Regions from separate parts of the Sphingomonas sp. GW822-FHT03G08 genome, predicted to be linked through region 2. Evidence: riboswitches for the same ligand, from Rfam matches in the RefSeq annotation. Region 2 holds a riboswitch; the other holds the start of a gene.
The links. A riboswitch is a leader RNA that binds a small molecule or an ion and turns the genes downstream of it on or off. The one in region 2 is predicted to bind cobalamin.
Positions count from the first base shown of each region.

Region 1: it holds a riboswitch for cobalamin, as region 2 does, so the genes downstream of both, AC1RJ5_RS11310 (TonB-dependent receptor plug domain-containing protein) here and metE (5-methyltetrahydropteroyltriglutamate--homocysteine S-methyltransferase) in region 2, are expected to answer to the same signal.

Region 1 covers NZ_JBXAMZ010000001.1:2,451,096-2,458,664, forward strand. The annotation lists gene AC1RJ5_RS11300 (BNR-4 repeat-containing protein) at 1-1,061, shown strand, start outside; gene AC1RJ5_RS11305 (hypothetical protein) at 1,122-1,391, shown strand; cobalamin riboswitch at 1,451-1,672, shown strand; gene AC1RJ5_RS11310 (TonB-dependent receptor plug domain-containing protein) at 1,848-3,788, shown strand; gene cobO (cob(I)yrinic acid a,c-diamide adenosyltransferase) at 3,809-4,417, shown strand; gene AC1RJ5_RS11320 (ABC transporter substrate-binding protein) at 4,417-5,274, shown strand; gene AC1RJ5_RS11325 (FecCD family ABC transporter permease) at 5,271-6,263, shown strand; gene AC1RJ5_RS11330 (ABC transporter ATP-binding protein) at 6,257-7,030, shown strand; gene AC1RJ5_RS11335 (phytanoyl-CoA dioxygenase family protein) at 7,027-7,569, shown strand, end outside.
Region 2 covers NZ_JBXAMZ010000001.1:1,009,347-1,016,915, forward strand. The annotation lists gene AC1RJ5_RS04375 (TonB-dependent receptor plug domain-containing protein) at 1-2,881, opposite strand, end outside; gene ahcY (adenosylhomocysteinase) at 3,112-4,515, opposite strand; gene AC1RJ5_RS04385 (WG repeat-containing protein) at 4,682-5,203, shown strand; cobalamin riboswitch at 5,382-5,582, shown strand; gene metE (5-methyltetrahydropteroyltriglutamate--homocysteine S-methyltransferase) at 5,696-7,569, shown strand, end outside.

The DNA.
Region 1 (7,569 bases), 1.4 Mb from region 2:
TGAAGACCGGCACCGGCGCCTGGACGATCGACTATCTCAAGGACGAGAACGGCAATGTCTGGAGCCATGCCGACGATGTCGGGCATGACCAGCCGACGATCGCGGTGGACGGAGACGGCTATATCCATGTCTGGACCGATCATCATGTCGACGACTGGCGCTATTTCCGCTCGAGCGCACCCAATGATCCCACCGGAATGCTGCGCCGCATCAGCGACATGCCGGGCACTGTCGGCGCAACCTATCCAATCGCCGAGGATGCGCCCAATGGCGACATCTTCCTGATCATCCGCAACCATTACAACAATGCCGGCCAGGGCGAGCTCTATCGCTGGGACAATGCCGCGAACAGCTGGTCGAAGATCGGCATCTTCGCGCGCGAGAACACCAACTACGTCTATCCCGACGACCTGAAGATCGACGATGCGGGCAACGTCCATATCGCCTTCGAATGGGCCTATGGCACGCCGCGCTCGCTGCGCCACTACGGCTCCTACCTGAAGTACGATGTCGCCGCCGGCGTATTCCGCACCGCGAACGGCGTCGCGCTCAGTGCCCCGGCCACGCGCACCACCGCCAATGTCCTGTTCCAGGGGCTGGGCACCGGCGAGGTGTGGAACAACTCGAACGACGGCGTCGGCATCCAGGCGGCAGGACTCACCGTCGATCAATATGCCCGGCCGAGCATCGCCTATCGCTATCGCACCGCCGGCGGCACCAACGCGTACAACTTCGACGTCTACCGCGTGCGCTGGAACGGCGCCTGGGTCGATCGGGTGAAGATCTACACGGCGAACAACGACGTGCCCGCCGCCGTGGAGACCACGCACAACGGCACCCGGGCGCGGGTCTATTTCACCGTGCTGGGCAGTGGCCTGATGGCGGCGGAAAGCCCGACCTGGGCAGTACACCAGGTCGCGCCGGCCCAGAGCGCGGTGACCCGCATCTCGGGCATCCTCAAGTCGACGACCGAGGACGTGATCTACGCCGCGGCACCGACCGAGATCGACGCCAATCGCGGGCGGCTCCACGTCATCAGCATCGGCAACACCCTGCCCTGACCGAACGAACGCTCCGGCGGCGGGTCCCGCCGCCGGAGCGCTTCCGCATGGAGATCGCCCTTGATCCGCAAACACTTGCTCTGGCTGCTGCCGCTGGCGGGCATAGCCGGCCTGATGCTGTTCCTCGCACGCACCGCCGATGCGCCGGCAAAGAGCGGCACCGTGATCGTTTCGCCGACGCCCGACGCCGCGCCGAGCCCGGCGCCCATCCTCACTCCGCTGCCCGTCGCCACCGAGACGCCGAAGCCGAAGACGGTCCTCATTCCCGAGGCTCCAGCGAAGACGGCGGACGGCACGATCGTCACCCGCTGCACCGATCCGGAGTGCTGAGCGGCTTGGCGCGGCGTTCCATTTGCCCTATGCGCCGCGCCGTGGAGGGCACACGCCCTCCACGACAAGATCGCGCCGGTGCCCCGAAAGGGGCTTAAACGGGAATGCGGTGCGGACGGGCCTTCCGTCCAATTCCGCGGCTGTCCCTGCAACTGTAAGCGGCGAGCGCGATGCACTGGCTCCCCAATCGAGGGAGCAGCCACTGGACCATCGGTCCGGGAAGGCCGTGCATCACGCCCTGACCCGCGAGCCAGGAGACCTGCCGGCGCAACGGTCGCTCTTGCTTTGGTCCAGGGGATGGCCAGGGCACGGTATCTCTCCGTCTGAGCGACGAACCAAGCGGCAGGGGCCGCTTCGGTACGTGCGCGACGGCGAACAAGCGCCCGCCTCGCGTCTCGCACCGGCCGTTCGCGGCAGGCCCCCGCCCTCGTTGCACGGGCGCCGGGGGGACTACCCATGTTGAAGACCAGTTTCGTCTCGCTGCTCGCGATCGCCGCCGCCACGCCGGCCTTCGCCCAAGACGCGGTCCCGGCCAGCGACCCGCAGGATACGATTGTCGTCACCGCCTCGCGCTCGGGCGAAGGCACCGAACTCAAGGACCTGCCCGCCTCCGCCACGGTGATCACCGCGCAGCAGCTCGACCAGCGCCAGACCCGCATCGTCTCCGACGTGCTGCGCGACGTGCCCGGCGTCTCGGTCAGCCGGATCGGCGCGATCGGCGGCCAGACCCAGATCCGCATCCGCGGCTCGGAGAGCAACCACGTCCTCGTCCTGATCGACGGGATCGAGGCGGCCGATCCCTATTATGGCGAATATGACCTGGGCACGCTGATCGCCGATCCGGCGGCGCGCGTCGAAGTGCTGCGCGGCCAGCAGAGCTCGCTCTACGGATCGGACGCGATCGGCGGCGTAATCAACTACATCACGCTCTCGGGTCGCGAGGCGCCGGGCTACAGCGCGCGCATCGAAGGCGGCTCGTTCGGCACGATCAGCACCGCGGCCCGCGCCGCCGGCGCCTCGGGCGACTTCGACTATGCCGTGTCGGGCAGCTGGTACCACACCAAGGGCTATCCCACCGCGCGCGGCGGCAGCCGCGACATCGGCTCGGACAATGTCGGCGCGACCACCAAGCTGAACTGGACCCCGGCAGAGAATTTCAAGCTGAGCGGCGTGCTGCGCTACAGCTATACCGATGCCGAGACCAACGATGCCGATGCCAATCCGGCGAGCCCGAGCTTCGGCTACACGATCGACAGCCCCGGCACCTATTTCACCAACGAAGCGCTTTACGGCCTGCTCAGCGCCGAGCTGACCGCGCTCGACGGGCGCTGGACCAACACGCTCTCCGGCCAGTTCTCGGACACCACGCGCAAGGGCTACAACGCCTTCGGCTTCAACTATGGCGACAAGGGCCAGCGCTACAAGGGATCCTTCGTGTCGAGCTTCCGCTTCGGCACCGACGCGATCAGCCACCGGCTGACCGGTGCGGTCGATTGGGAGCGCGAGCAGTTCCAGAACATCGCGCCGTCCACCGGCTCGCCCTATGACGCGTTCCGCGGCCGCCGCGACACCGACAATCTGGGCCTGGTCGGCCAGTATGAGCTGACCGCGGGCGGCTTCACCGGCGGTGCCTCGATACGCTACGACGACAATAACCGCTTCGCCGACACCACCACCTGGCGCGTTCAGGCCGGCTATCGCCTGCCGACCGACACGCGCGTCCACGCCGCTTACGGCACCGGCGTGAAGAACCCCGGCTATTACGAGCTCTACGGCTATTCGAGCGGCACCTATATCGGCAATCCGGACCTGAAGCCGGAGAAGTCCGAGGGCTGGGAAGTCGGCGTCGACCAGAGCTTCTGGGACGGCAAGGCCGTGATCGGCGCGACCTGGTTCGATTCTAAGCTGACCGACGAGATCTACACCAGCTATCCGGCGCCCAACTACACCGCGACGCCGGCCAACCGCGCCACCGATTCCAAGCAGCACGGCGTGGAAGTCACCGCCAGCCTGCGCCCGATCCGGCAAGTGCAGATCGAGGCGGTCTATACGCATCTTGATGCTACCGAGGACGGTGTCACCGAAGTCCGCCGCCCCGGCGACATTGCCAGCTTCAACGCCACGCTCTTCAGCAAGGACGAGCGCTTCTCGACCACGCTGACCGTGCGCTACAATGGCCGGATCGACGACGTCGCCTATACCGACCCGAGCTATGTGCCGGTGCGCGTGTCGCTCAAGCCCTTCACGCTGGTCAATCTCAACGCGCAGTACAAGCTGACCGATCGCTTTTCGGTATTCGGCCGCGTCGAGAACCTGTTCGACGTGAACTATGAGGAAGTGTTCAGCTTCGCGACCCCGGGTGCTGCCGTCTATGGCGGCGTCCGCGTGGCGTTCTGAAGCATCAGGGGGAAGCGGCCGTGAAGCAGCGCACCGACGAAGAGCATAATGCCAAGATGAAGAAGCTTCAGGTCGCCCAGGCCAAGAAGCTTGCCACCAAGACGGTCGAGAAGGGCCTGATCATCGTCCATACCGGGCCGGGCAAGGGCAAGACCTCCGCCGCGCTCGGCATGGCCGTGCGTGCGATCGGGCACGGCATGAAGGTTGGCATGGTGCAGTTCGTGAAGGGCGCGATGGCCACCGGCGAGAAGGCGGTGTTCGACCGCTTCCCCGACCTGATCGAATTCAAGCCGATGGGCGAGGGCTTCACCTGGGACACGCAGGACCGCAGCCGCGACATCGCGGTGGCGCGCGAGGCGTGGGAAGAAGTGAAGCGGATGATCGCCGATCCCGAATACGCGATGGTGATCGCCGACGAGCTCAACATCGTGCTGCGCTACGATTATCTGCCGACCGAGGAAGTGCTCGAGGCGCTCGCCGCGAAGCCTGCAATGAAGCATGTCATCATCACCGGTCGCAACGCCCCCCAGGCGCTGATCGACGCCGCCGATCTCGTCACCGAGATGGCGCAGGTGAAGCACCCCTTCCGTGAACAGAACGTCAAGGCACAGGCGGGGATCGAGTTCTGATGGCTCCGGCCAAGCTCCTGGCCCTGCCGCTGCTCGCCCTGGGCGGCGCGGCGCTCTGGGCGAGCGCCCCCGCATCCGCGCCGCCCTCGACCAAGCCCGAGCGGATCGTCTCGCTCAACCTGTGTGCCGATCAGCTCGTTCTCGCGCTCGCCGATCGCAACCAGATCGCCGGACTCACCCGCAACGCCACCGACACCGAGATGTCGGGCGAGGCCATGAAGGCGCGCGGTCTGCCGGTGCTCAAGAACTCGGCCGAGCAAATCCTTGCGATCGATCCCGACCTGGTCGTCGGCATGCCGGCGAAGCGCAGCGCGGCGATGCGCGCGCTCAAGGGCCACAAGTACAACATGCTCGATCTCGAGACCGCCAATACGGTCGATGAGATCTATGCCTCGATCCGCCAGACAGCAGTGGCGGTCGGCCATCCCGAGCGCGGTGAAGCACTGGTCGCGAGGATGCAGGCGGCGCTGGCCAGGATCGGCAAGCCCGGCGGCGGCAAGGTCGCGGCCTATTACCAGCGCCGCGGCTTCATGACCGGCACCGGCACGCTGATCGACGACCTGATGCAGCGCATGGGACTGGTGAACCTGGCAGCGAAGCTCGACAAGCCGCCGCTCTCGCAGCTCAGCCTCGAGGAGATGGTCGCGGCCGGCCCCGATTACCTCATCGTCGAGAGCGCCACCGACAAGATCGCCGACCAGGGCACCGAGATGCTCCACCATCCGGCGATCGCCAACATCCCCCGTATCTCCATCCCCCAGGCATGGACCGTGTGCGGCAGCCCCGCCTATGTCGAGGCGGCCCAGGGGATGGCGACCCAACTTATCCGCTATCAGGATCGGACCCACGCCCGATGACCCTATCCCGTCCCTTGTTGATCGGCGGCCTGCTCGCTCTCACGCTCGTCGCGGCGATCGGATCCTTGCTGTTCGGCCCGGTCCATCTGTCACTCGCCCGGATGTTCGCCGCCTTTACCGGGCATGGTGACCGCATCGCCTCCACCATCCTGCTCGAACTGCGCCTGCCGCGCATGCTGCTCGGCCTCGGCGTCGGCGCGATGCTCGGCCTGGCCGGCGCGGCGCTGCAAGGGTATCTGCGCAACCCGCTCGCCGAGCCTTCGGTGCTCGGCACGTCAAACGCCGCGTCGCTCGGCGCGGTGGCGGCGCTCTATTTCGGGCTGGCCGAGTTGCATCCGATCGTACTCCCCGTACTGGCGGTGCTTGGCGCGCTGCTGTCGCTGGTCGGCCTGTCCGCACTTGCCGGACGCTCGGAAAGCCCGCTCACCCTGATCCTCGCCGGCATCGCCATCGCCACCTTGGCCACGGCGGGCGTGAGCCTGGCGCTCAACCTTTCGCCCAATCCCTTCGCGGCGATGGAGATCATGACCTGGCTGCTCGGCAGCCTGGAGAACCGCTCGTTCGAACATGTCTGGATCGCCTATCCCTGCATCGCGATCGGTGCGCTGCTGCTTTTCTGGGACGGCCGCGCGCTCGATGCGCTGACGCTCGGCGAGGACGGCGCCCAGGCGCTCGGCGTCGATATCCAGCGCACCCGCATCCGCCTGTTGCTCGGCACCGCGATCGGCGTCGGCGGCGCGGTCGCGGTATCGGGCGCGATCGGATTTGTCGGCCTGATCGTCCCGCATCTCGTCCGCCCGCTCACCGACCGGAGCCCCTCGGCGATCCTGCTGCCCTCCGCGATCGGCGGCGCCGCCCTGCTCACCTTCGCCGATCTCGCGGTGCGGCTTATCGATACCAAGAACGAGCTCAAGCTCGGCGTCGTGACCGCGTTCCTCGGCGTACCGGTCTTCCTGATCCACCTGATGCGGGAGCGCCGCCTGTGGTGAACATTCGTCTCGAACAGGTCGGCGTGTCGCTCGGCAAGCGCCATGTCGTCCGAAACGCCAGCGCAGCCTTCGTGCCCGGCACGCTCACCGGCATCGTCGGCCCCAATGGTGCGGGCAAGTCCACCCTCGCCCGCGCGATGCTGGCGCTGGTGCCGCATAGCGGGCGCATCCTTGTCGATGACGCCGACGTCGCGAGCATGGCGCGCGCGGAACTGGCCAGGCGTGTCGCCTATCTCCCCCAGGGCCAGACGCTGCACTGGCCGCTCACCGTCGAGCGGCTGGTCGAGCTTGGCCGCCTGCCGCATCTCGCGCCGATGTCGCGGATCGGCGAGGCCGATACCGCAGCGATCGAGCGGGCGATGGCGCGCGCCGATGTCGGGGGCTTGCGCGACCGCCCCGCCACCGAGCTTTCGGGCGGCGAGCGCGCCCGCGTCCTCCTCGCCCGCGCGCTCGCGGTGGAAGCCCCCGCACTGATCGCCGACGAGCCGCTCGCCAGCCTCGATCCCGGTCACCAGATCGACGTGATGGAGCTGCTCCAGTCCGAGGCCCGCGCCGGCGGTCTGGTGATCGCGGTGCTCCACGACCTCACCATGGCCGCACGCTACTGCGACCGGCTGGTGCTGATCGACGGCGGCACCGTCGTCGCCGACGGGACGCCCGCCGAAGTTCTCACTTCCGCCAATCTCAAGTCGGTCTACGGCATCGAGGCGAAGGTAGAGCTCAGCGGCGACTGGCCGACGATCACCACTTTGGGCCGCAGCCGATGACCGATCCCGCCTTCTACCGCGAACAGGGCTATGCCGCCCTGCCACTGTTCGATCGCGCGCTGGTCGAGGCCGCACAGGCCGATATCGCCGAGCATATCGACCGGCTGTCGCACGCCTTCTACCTGCCCTTCGACAAGAGCTGCCCCGACGTCCCGCTCGCCGAACGGCTCGACCGGATCTATGCGAGCGACCGCAGCCAGGCGAACCTGCTGCGCGTCGCGATCTGCACCGATGCGCATCGCGGCCCCAGGCTGCAGGAGATCGCCAACGATCCGCGCCTGCTCGCCGAGGCCCAGCGGCTCAGCGAGCGCGAACTGGCCGGCAAGGTCGTCCGTATCCGCGCCAGCATCGCCAGCTTCCCCGAGCACCGCCACGCCTGGCACTCGGACGTTGCCCGCGACGACGGCACCTCGTGCGGGCAGGTCTGGACCACCGCCTGGATCCCGCTCTGCGACGCCGGGCCCGGCAATGGCGGGCTGGAGATCATCCCCGGCCGCCAGCCCGCGCCGCTCGCCAGCGAGACCGACCAGGGCCTTCGG
Region 2 (7,569 bases):
GCACGCCGCCATAGATCTGGAAGCGCTGGTCGATATCGTAGCTCAGGTAGATATCGTGCTGCCAACGCTGCTTGAGGTACTTGTATTCCTCCGCGACGATGGTCGGATCGCCGGCCATCTGCTGGTTGGTGTAGCGCGAGGTCTTGTCGAACCACAGGATGCCGTAGTTCGCGGTGAACCCGCCCAGCTGCCAGGTGAGATCGGCGTTGACCGTGTACTTCGGGGCATAGGTCTCGCCGCGCGAGTTGGTCACATCGGCGCCCGGGGTGCCGATGAACTCGAGGCGATCGAGATAGTTGCCGACCACGCTCAGGCTGAAGGTGCCGGCATTGTCGGTCTTCAGGCGGTAGTTGAAGTTCACGTCGAGGCCCGCGGTGCGGAACTGCGCCACGTTCTGCGGCACGACGTTGAAGCTGACGATGTTGCCCGCCGCGGCGTTGCCGGTCGCGCCGTTCTGACGGGTGATGCCCGCGCAGAACGGGTTGCTGAGCGTCGGCTGGTCGACGCAGAGCTCGGCGAGCTGCTGCGAGGTGACCTGGTTGATCGCGTTCTTCAGCTTGATGTCATACCAGTCGGCACGCAGCGACAGGCCCGGGATGAAGCTCGGCTGGAGCACCACGCCGGCGGTCCAGGTCGTCGCCTCTTCCTGCTTCAGGTTCGGGTTGCCGCCGGCGAAGCCCGGCAGGTTGGTCGAGCGCGCGTCGGTATAGGTCGCCGGGTTGGCACCCAGCGAGCTCAGCAGCGCCTGGCAGTTCGCCGCGCGATACTGGGTACCGAACTGGATCTCGGCCGGGAGGCACGGATCGGTGATGAACTCGAAGGTCTGCGAATTGCCCGCATAGAGCTCGCCGATGTTCGGCGCGCGCACCGCCTTCGAATAGGTGCCGTTGAAGGTGATGTCGCGCACCGGCGCGAACTTGCCATCAAGCTTCCAGGTGGTGGTGTGGCCGATCGACGAATAGTCGGAGAAGCGCACCGCGCCGCCCACTTCGAGGCGGTGGACGATGGTGTCGGTGAGCAGCGGCACGTTGAGCTCGCCGAACACTTCCTTCACGTCATATTCGCCGCCATCATTGCTGAGCGAGTTGGCGAAAGTCAGGCCCTGCGCCGCCAGCGGATCGGCGGTGAAGCTGCTCTTTTCCTTGCGATATTCCGCGCCGACCGAGAAGCCGACCTGGCCACCGCCCGGCATGGTGAACAGGCCGCCAAGGTCGCCCGACAGATAGGCGGTGGCGACGTGCTGCTGGATGCGGGCGCGATCGAGCGTGTCGGCCTTGATCCAGTTATAGGCCGCCTGGCTGCCGGCGCCCTCGCCGAACAGGTTGAGCGGCACGCACTCGCCCGGACGGAAGGTGGTCGGCGAGAAGACGTCGCGGCTCGCATAGGGCTGGTCGGGCGTCCAGGCCGGGTTGACGTTGACGCGGCAGGTCGGGCCGTTCGCGCCCTGCACCACGTCGATCGCGGCATAGAAGCGGTCGTCGAGGATGTCGTTCAGGTAGCGGCTCGACACGTCGGTGCGGCCATAGGTGTACGACACTTCGTAGTTGAGGTGGCTGCTCAGGTCGCCCCGCACGCCGAACACGCCACGATAGGTCTCGCGGGTGATGTCCTCACCGCGCTGCCCGAAATCGAAATTGTCGCGGTTCATCAGCACGCCGCCATTGCCGGTGGCGGCGATCAGCGGCCGCAGCGCGGCCGGGATATAGGGGTTATCCTCCGGGATCAGGAGGTAATAGTCGAAGGTCGGCTGGGCGAGCGAATAGCTGTGCGTGCGCGCGTACTTCGCCTCGGCGAAGACCGAGAATGCCGGGCTGACGTCGAAATGCGCGATCGCGTTGACGACATGGCGGCTCACTTCCGGCAGCAGGTCGTTGCCATAGTCGGAGACCAGCGTGCCGCTGCCGCCCTGCTGGAAGGCGGTGCGCACGAACTTGCCCGGATCATAGGGGGTCAGGCCGTTGGCGCCGACAAAATAGTCGGGCAGGCCGTCGAAATCGAGATCGATGCCGCCCTGACGCGCGGTGTCGAAATAGCGGATGTCGTTGAGCGGCACATAGGTGGGCGTGGTGCCGTTCGGGTTGCGATAGAAGCCGACCTGGTTGGTGCCGCTGTAGCGCTGGCGATCGTGCGAATCGAGGCGATCCTCCTCGCCATATTCATAGGCGATGGCGATGTTGCCGCGGCCGTCGGCGAAGTTCTTGCCGGCGGTGATCGAGAACATGCGCTGGCCGGCATCGCCATATTCGGAGATGCCCGCCTGGGCGCGGGCGCTGATGCCCTGGAAGTTCTTCTTCATGATGAAGTTGACGACGCCGCTGACGCCGTCGGCACCGTAGATGGCCGAGGCGCCGCCGGTGAGCACTTCGATGCGCTCGACCAGGTCGTTCGGGATGGTGTTGATGTCGACCGACGCGGTGCCCGGCACGCCCGAGACGTGGCGGCGGCCGTCGACCAGCACCAGCGTGCGCTGGGTGCCGAGATTGCGCAGGTCGAGCAGGTTGAGGCCGGTATAGCCGATGCCGGCGCGGTCACCCGAGTTGTTGCCCGAAGTCGCCGAGCCCTGCAGCGCCGGATAGCCGGTGAGGAAGTCGGTGAGGTTGGTGGTGCCCGATTCCTGGAGCGTCTGGGCGCCCAGGGTCACGACCGGGTTCGGCGTCTCGAAATCCTGGCGGCGGATACGCGAACCGGTGACGACGATGGCGCCTTCCTGCGGCGCGGCCTGATCGGCCTGTTCCGGAACCGCGGCCTGCGCCTCGGCGGGCGCCGGCGTCTGGTCCGCGGTCTGCGCGGCTGCCGGCGTGGCGATCTGGGCTAGAGCAAGAACGGCGACCGACGCGGTAAAGGACAGGCCGCGCCGGGTGAGCGCACAAGAGCTACGCATGATACATCCCCTTTAATAAACTGACCGTGCGACCTCGGAGCCGATTGTTGCCGGCTTTTGTCCCTGACTTTGCCATGACGCGGAAATGCGGGTTTTGGTTGCCTTGCGACAACAGTTTGTTGCGGCGTGTTGCGAGATTACAACAGTACGGCAGTCGGCCCGCGCCAACGAAAAAGGCCGCGCCTCCCGGGGGGGAAGCGCGGCCCTTTCATTCGCCTGACGGCGAAGGATCAGTAGCGATAGTGATCCGGCTTGAACGGACCCTCGACGGTGACGCCGATATAGTCCGCCTGCTTCTGGGTCAGCTTGGTCAGCTTCACGCCGAGCTTGTCGAGGTGCAGCGCCGCGACCTTCTCGTCGAGGTGCTTCGGCAGGACGTACACGTCGTTCTTGTACTCGTCCGACTTGGTCCACAGCTCGATCTGGGCGAGGACCTGGTTGGTGAAGGACGACGACATCACGAACGACGGGTGGCCGGTCGCGTTGCCGAGGTTCACCAGACGGCCCTTCGACAGCACGATGATCTTCTTGCCATCCGGGAACTCGACTTCGTCGACCTGCGGCTTGATCTCGGTCCACTTGAAGTTCGCCAGGCCGGCGATCTCGATCTCGCTGTCGAAGTGGCCGATGTTCGAGACGATCGCCATGTTCTTCATCGCGCGCATGTGGTCGACGGTGAGCACGGCTTCGTTGCCGGTGGCGGTGACGAAGATGTCGGCGCGGGTGGCGGCCTCTTCCATCGTCACGACTTCATAGCCCTCCATCGCCGCCTGCAGCGCGCAGATCGGGTCGATCTCGGTGACCAGAACGCGGGCACCGCCGTTGCGGAGCGACGCGGCCGAACCCTTGCCGACGTCACCGAAGCCGGCGACGCAGGCGACCTTGCCGGCGAGCATCACGTCGGTGGCGCGACGGATCGCGTCGACCAGCGATTCCTTGCAGCCATAGAGGTTGTCGAACTTCGACTTGGTGACGCTGTCGTTGACGTTGATCGCCGGGAACGGGAGCTTGCCCTTCTTCGACAGCTCGTACAGGCGGTGCACGCCGGTGGTGGTCTCTTCCGAGACGCCCTTGATCGTGGCGACGGTCTTGGTGAGGTAGCCCGGACGCTCGGCAAGGAAGCGCTTCAGCGTGGCGACGAAGATCTCTTCCTCTTCGTTCGACGGGGTGAACAGTTCCTCACCCGCCTCGACGCGCGCGCCCCACAGCGCGAACATGGTGGCGTCGCCACCGTCGTCGAGGATCATGTTGCAGGTCTGGTCCTGGCCCCAGTCGAAGATGCGGATGACGTAATCCCAATATTCTTCGAGCGTCTCGCCCTTGACGGCGAAGACGGGGATGCCGGCCTCGGCGATGGCGGCCGCGGCATGGTCCTGGGTCGAGTAGATGTTGCAGGTCGCCCAGCGCAGCTCGGCGCCGAGTTCCTTGAGGGTCTCGATCAGCACGGCGGTCTGAATCGTCATGTGCAGCGAACCGGTGATGCGCGCGCCCTTGAGAGGCTTCGAAGCACCGAACTCGGCGCGGAGCGCCATCAGGCCCGGCATTTCGGTCTCGGCGATCTCGATTTCCTTGCGGCCAAAGGCGGCAAGCGAAAGGTCCTTGATGACATAGTCCTTGTCGAGCACGGTAGCCACGAGCTGTCTCCAGATGTGAATCGGTTACGCGCCGGGAATCACCGGCGGCGGATGCGGGCGCCCTACAGGCTTCGCCCTGGCCGCGCAATCCCGATATAAAGATATCTTTATATGTCACGGCGAGCCGGTCTTTGTGCGAGGCACAGCGCCATGATAGCCTCGCCCCATGCACTGGCTGTTTCTTCCGCTCGTGACGCTCGCGACACCCGCCGAACCGGCTCAGCAGCGCTACCCCCTCCCCTGCTTCTACGCCCCGCGCGGCGGCGAGCTCGACACCTTCCCGGACTGCGCGGCGCAGGACGCCGACGGCACGATCCGGCTGGCGCCGGCGCATCGGATGAAGCTCGACCATGACCGGGATGGACTGGCTACCGTCCATGTCGGCAAGAGCTTCCATTATGTCGCCCGCGACGGCCGCAGCGCGCCGGTGATGGCGATGGACAATGGCGCCGATCCCTTCGTCGACGGGCGTGCACGTTCCGAATGGAACGGCAAGATCGGCTATATCGACCGCGCGCTGCACCTGGTGATCGCGCGGCGATACGACGGGGCGATGCCGTTCGAGAAGGGTGTCGCCGAAGTTTGCATCGGATGCACGCTGACCGGGGACGGCGAGCATCACTGGTACACCGGCGGGCGGTGGCTGCGGGTGGACCGGCTTGGGCGGGAACTGGCTGGGAAGCGGTGATTTCCGCTTCCAATCCTCCGTCACCCTGAACTTGTTTCAGGGTCCAACGCGCCTCGAGCGGTATCGCTGGGGTAGAGGTGGATGCTGAAACAAGTTCAGCATGACGGAATAGAGGCTCTCCCGAAACCATCATATAAAGAATTCTTTATATCACCCTTGACGAACCACCCCGGCAGGCGGATGCTTAAGCGGTCGAGGTTCTTCCGCCGGGCCAAATCCGCGCGGAAGCTAAGACGGGAAGCCGGTGCGATTCCGGCGCTGCCCCCGCAACTGTAAGCGGCGAGCGGCGGTCCAGCATGTCACTGGGGGCAACCCTGGGAAGACGGATCGTCCGCGCTGACCCGTGAGCCAGGAGACCTGCCTTTGACGCGATAACGTCCACCGGCGGGGTGCCCGGTCTGGCCGCCTGCTTGCCGCGGCCGGGCTATTCGTTCGCGGTGCGTGTGCGTGTCCATGCCGGTCTCCCCCGCCCTTCATCGGGGTATGAAGACCATGACCGTCACTGTTGCCACGCTCGGCTTTCCGCGGATCGGTCCGCGACGCGAGCTGAAATTCGCTCTGGAGAAGTTCTGGAGCGGCAAGTCCACCGAAGCCGAACTGCTAGATTCCGCCGCGGGGCTGCGCGCCGCCGCCTGGGCCCGCCAGGCCGCGATCGGAGTCGACTGGCTGCCGTCGAACGACTTCTCCTTCTACGACCATGTGCTCGACACCAGTCTGATGCTGGGCGCGATCCCGGAGCGCTACGGCGTCGCCGCCGGCACCGCCGACCTCGGCACCTATTTCGCGATGGCGCGCGGCACGACCGGGGAGACTGGCGGCTGCGCGCATGGCCATGGCCACACCGCGCAGGAAATGACCAAATGGTTCGACACCAATTATCATTACATGGTGCCCGAGCTGGTCGCCGGGCAGAAGCTCGCCCTCTCCTCCGCCAAAATCGTCGACGAATATCGCGAGGCCAGGGCGCTCGGCTACGAGACGCGGCCGGTGCTACTCGGGCCGGTCACCTGGCTGAGCCTGGCCAAGGGCCGCGATATCGATCCCTTCGATTTCCTCGACGAAGTGCTGGGTCTCTATTCGGCGGTGCTGACCCAGCTGCAGCATGCCGGGGCCGAATGGGTGCAGATCGACGAGCCGATCCTCGTCACCGACCTGAGCGAGCGCCAGCGCGCCGCGATCACCCGCGCCTATGCCAAGCTTCCGCGCCTCGGCCTCAAGATCATGCTCGCCACCTATTTCGGGGCGCTGGAGGACAACCTCACGCTGGCGGTCAACCTGCCGGTGGCCGGGCTGCACCTCGATCTCGTCCGCGCGCCGGACCAGCTCGACAAGATACTGGTCGCTGCGCCCAAGGGACTGCTGCTGTCGCTCGGCGTGATCGACGGACGCAACATCTGGCGGGCCGACCTGGAGAGGCTGCTCGACCGGATCGAGCCGATCGCAGCGACGCGCGACCTGGTGATCGCGCCGTCCTGCTCGCTGCTCCATGTGCCGGTGGACCTGGCGCTGGAGCCGAAGCTCGACGACGAAGTGAAGCAGTGGCTCGCCTTTGCCGTGCAGAAGATCGACGAGCTGGCGACGCTCAAGGACGCGCTCAATGGCGGGCGCGAATGGGTGGCCGCGAAGCTCACCGCATCGGGTGCGGCGGCTGCGGCGCGCAAGGTCTCGCCGCGCATCCACGATCCGAAGGTCGCGGCGCGGATGGCGGCGGTTAGCGCGGCGATGCGCGAGCGGACCTCGCCCTATGCCGAGCGCACCGTGGTGCAGGCGGAGGTCCTCGACCTGCCGCCCTTCCCGACCACCACGATCGGCTCCTTCCCGCAGACCGCCGAAGTGCGCCACGCCCGGGCCGAGCATAATCGCGGCAATCTCGACAGCGCCGCATACGAACAGTTCCTGCGCGAGGAGACCGAGCGGACGATCCGCTGGCAGGAGGAAGCCGGGCTCGACATGCTGGTCCACGGCGAGTTCGAGCGGAACGATATGGTCCAGTATTTCGGCGAGCAGCTCGCCGGCTTCGCCTTCACGGTAAATGGCTGGGTCCAGTCCTATGGCTCGCGCTGCGTGCGGCCGCCGATCCTCTATGGCGATGTCTCGCGGCCTGAGCCGATGACGGTGGAGTGGTGGCGCTATGCGCAGTCGCTCACCGACAAGCCGATGAAGGGCATGCTCACCGGCCCGGTGACGATCCTCAACTGGAGCTTCGTGCGCGACGACCAGCCGCGTTCGGCATCGTGCCAGCAGATCGCGCTGGCGATCCGCGACGAAGTGCTCGACCTGGAAGCGGCTGGCTGCAAGGCGATCCAGATCGACGAAGCGGCGCTGCGCGAGGGCATGCCGCTGCGCCGGCGCGACTGGGATGCCTA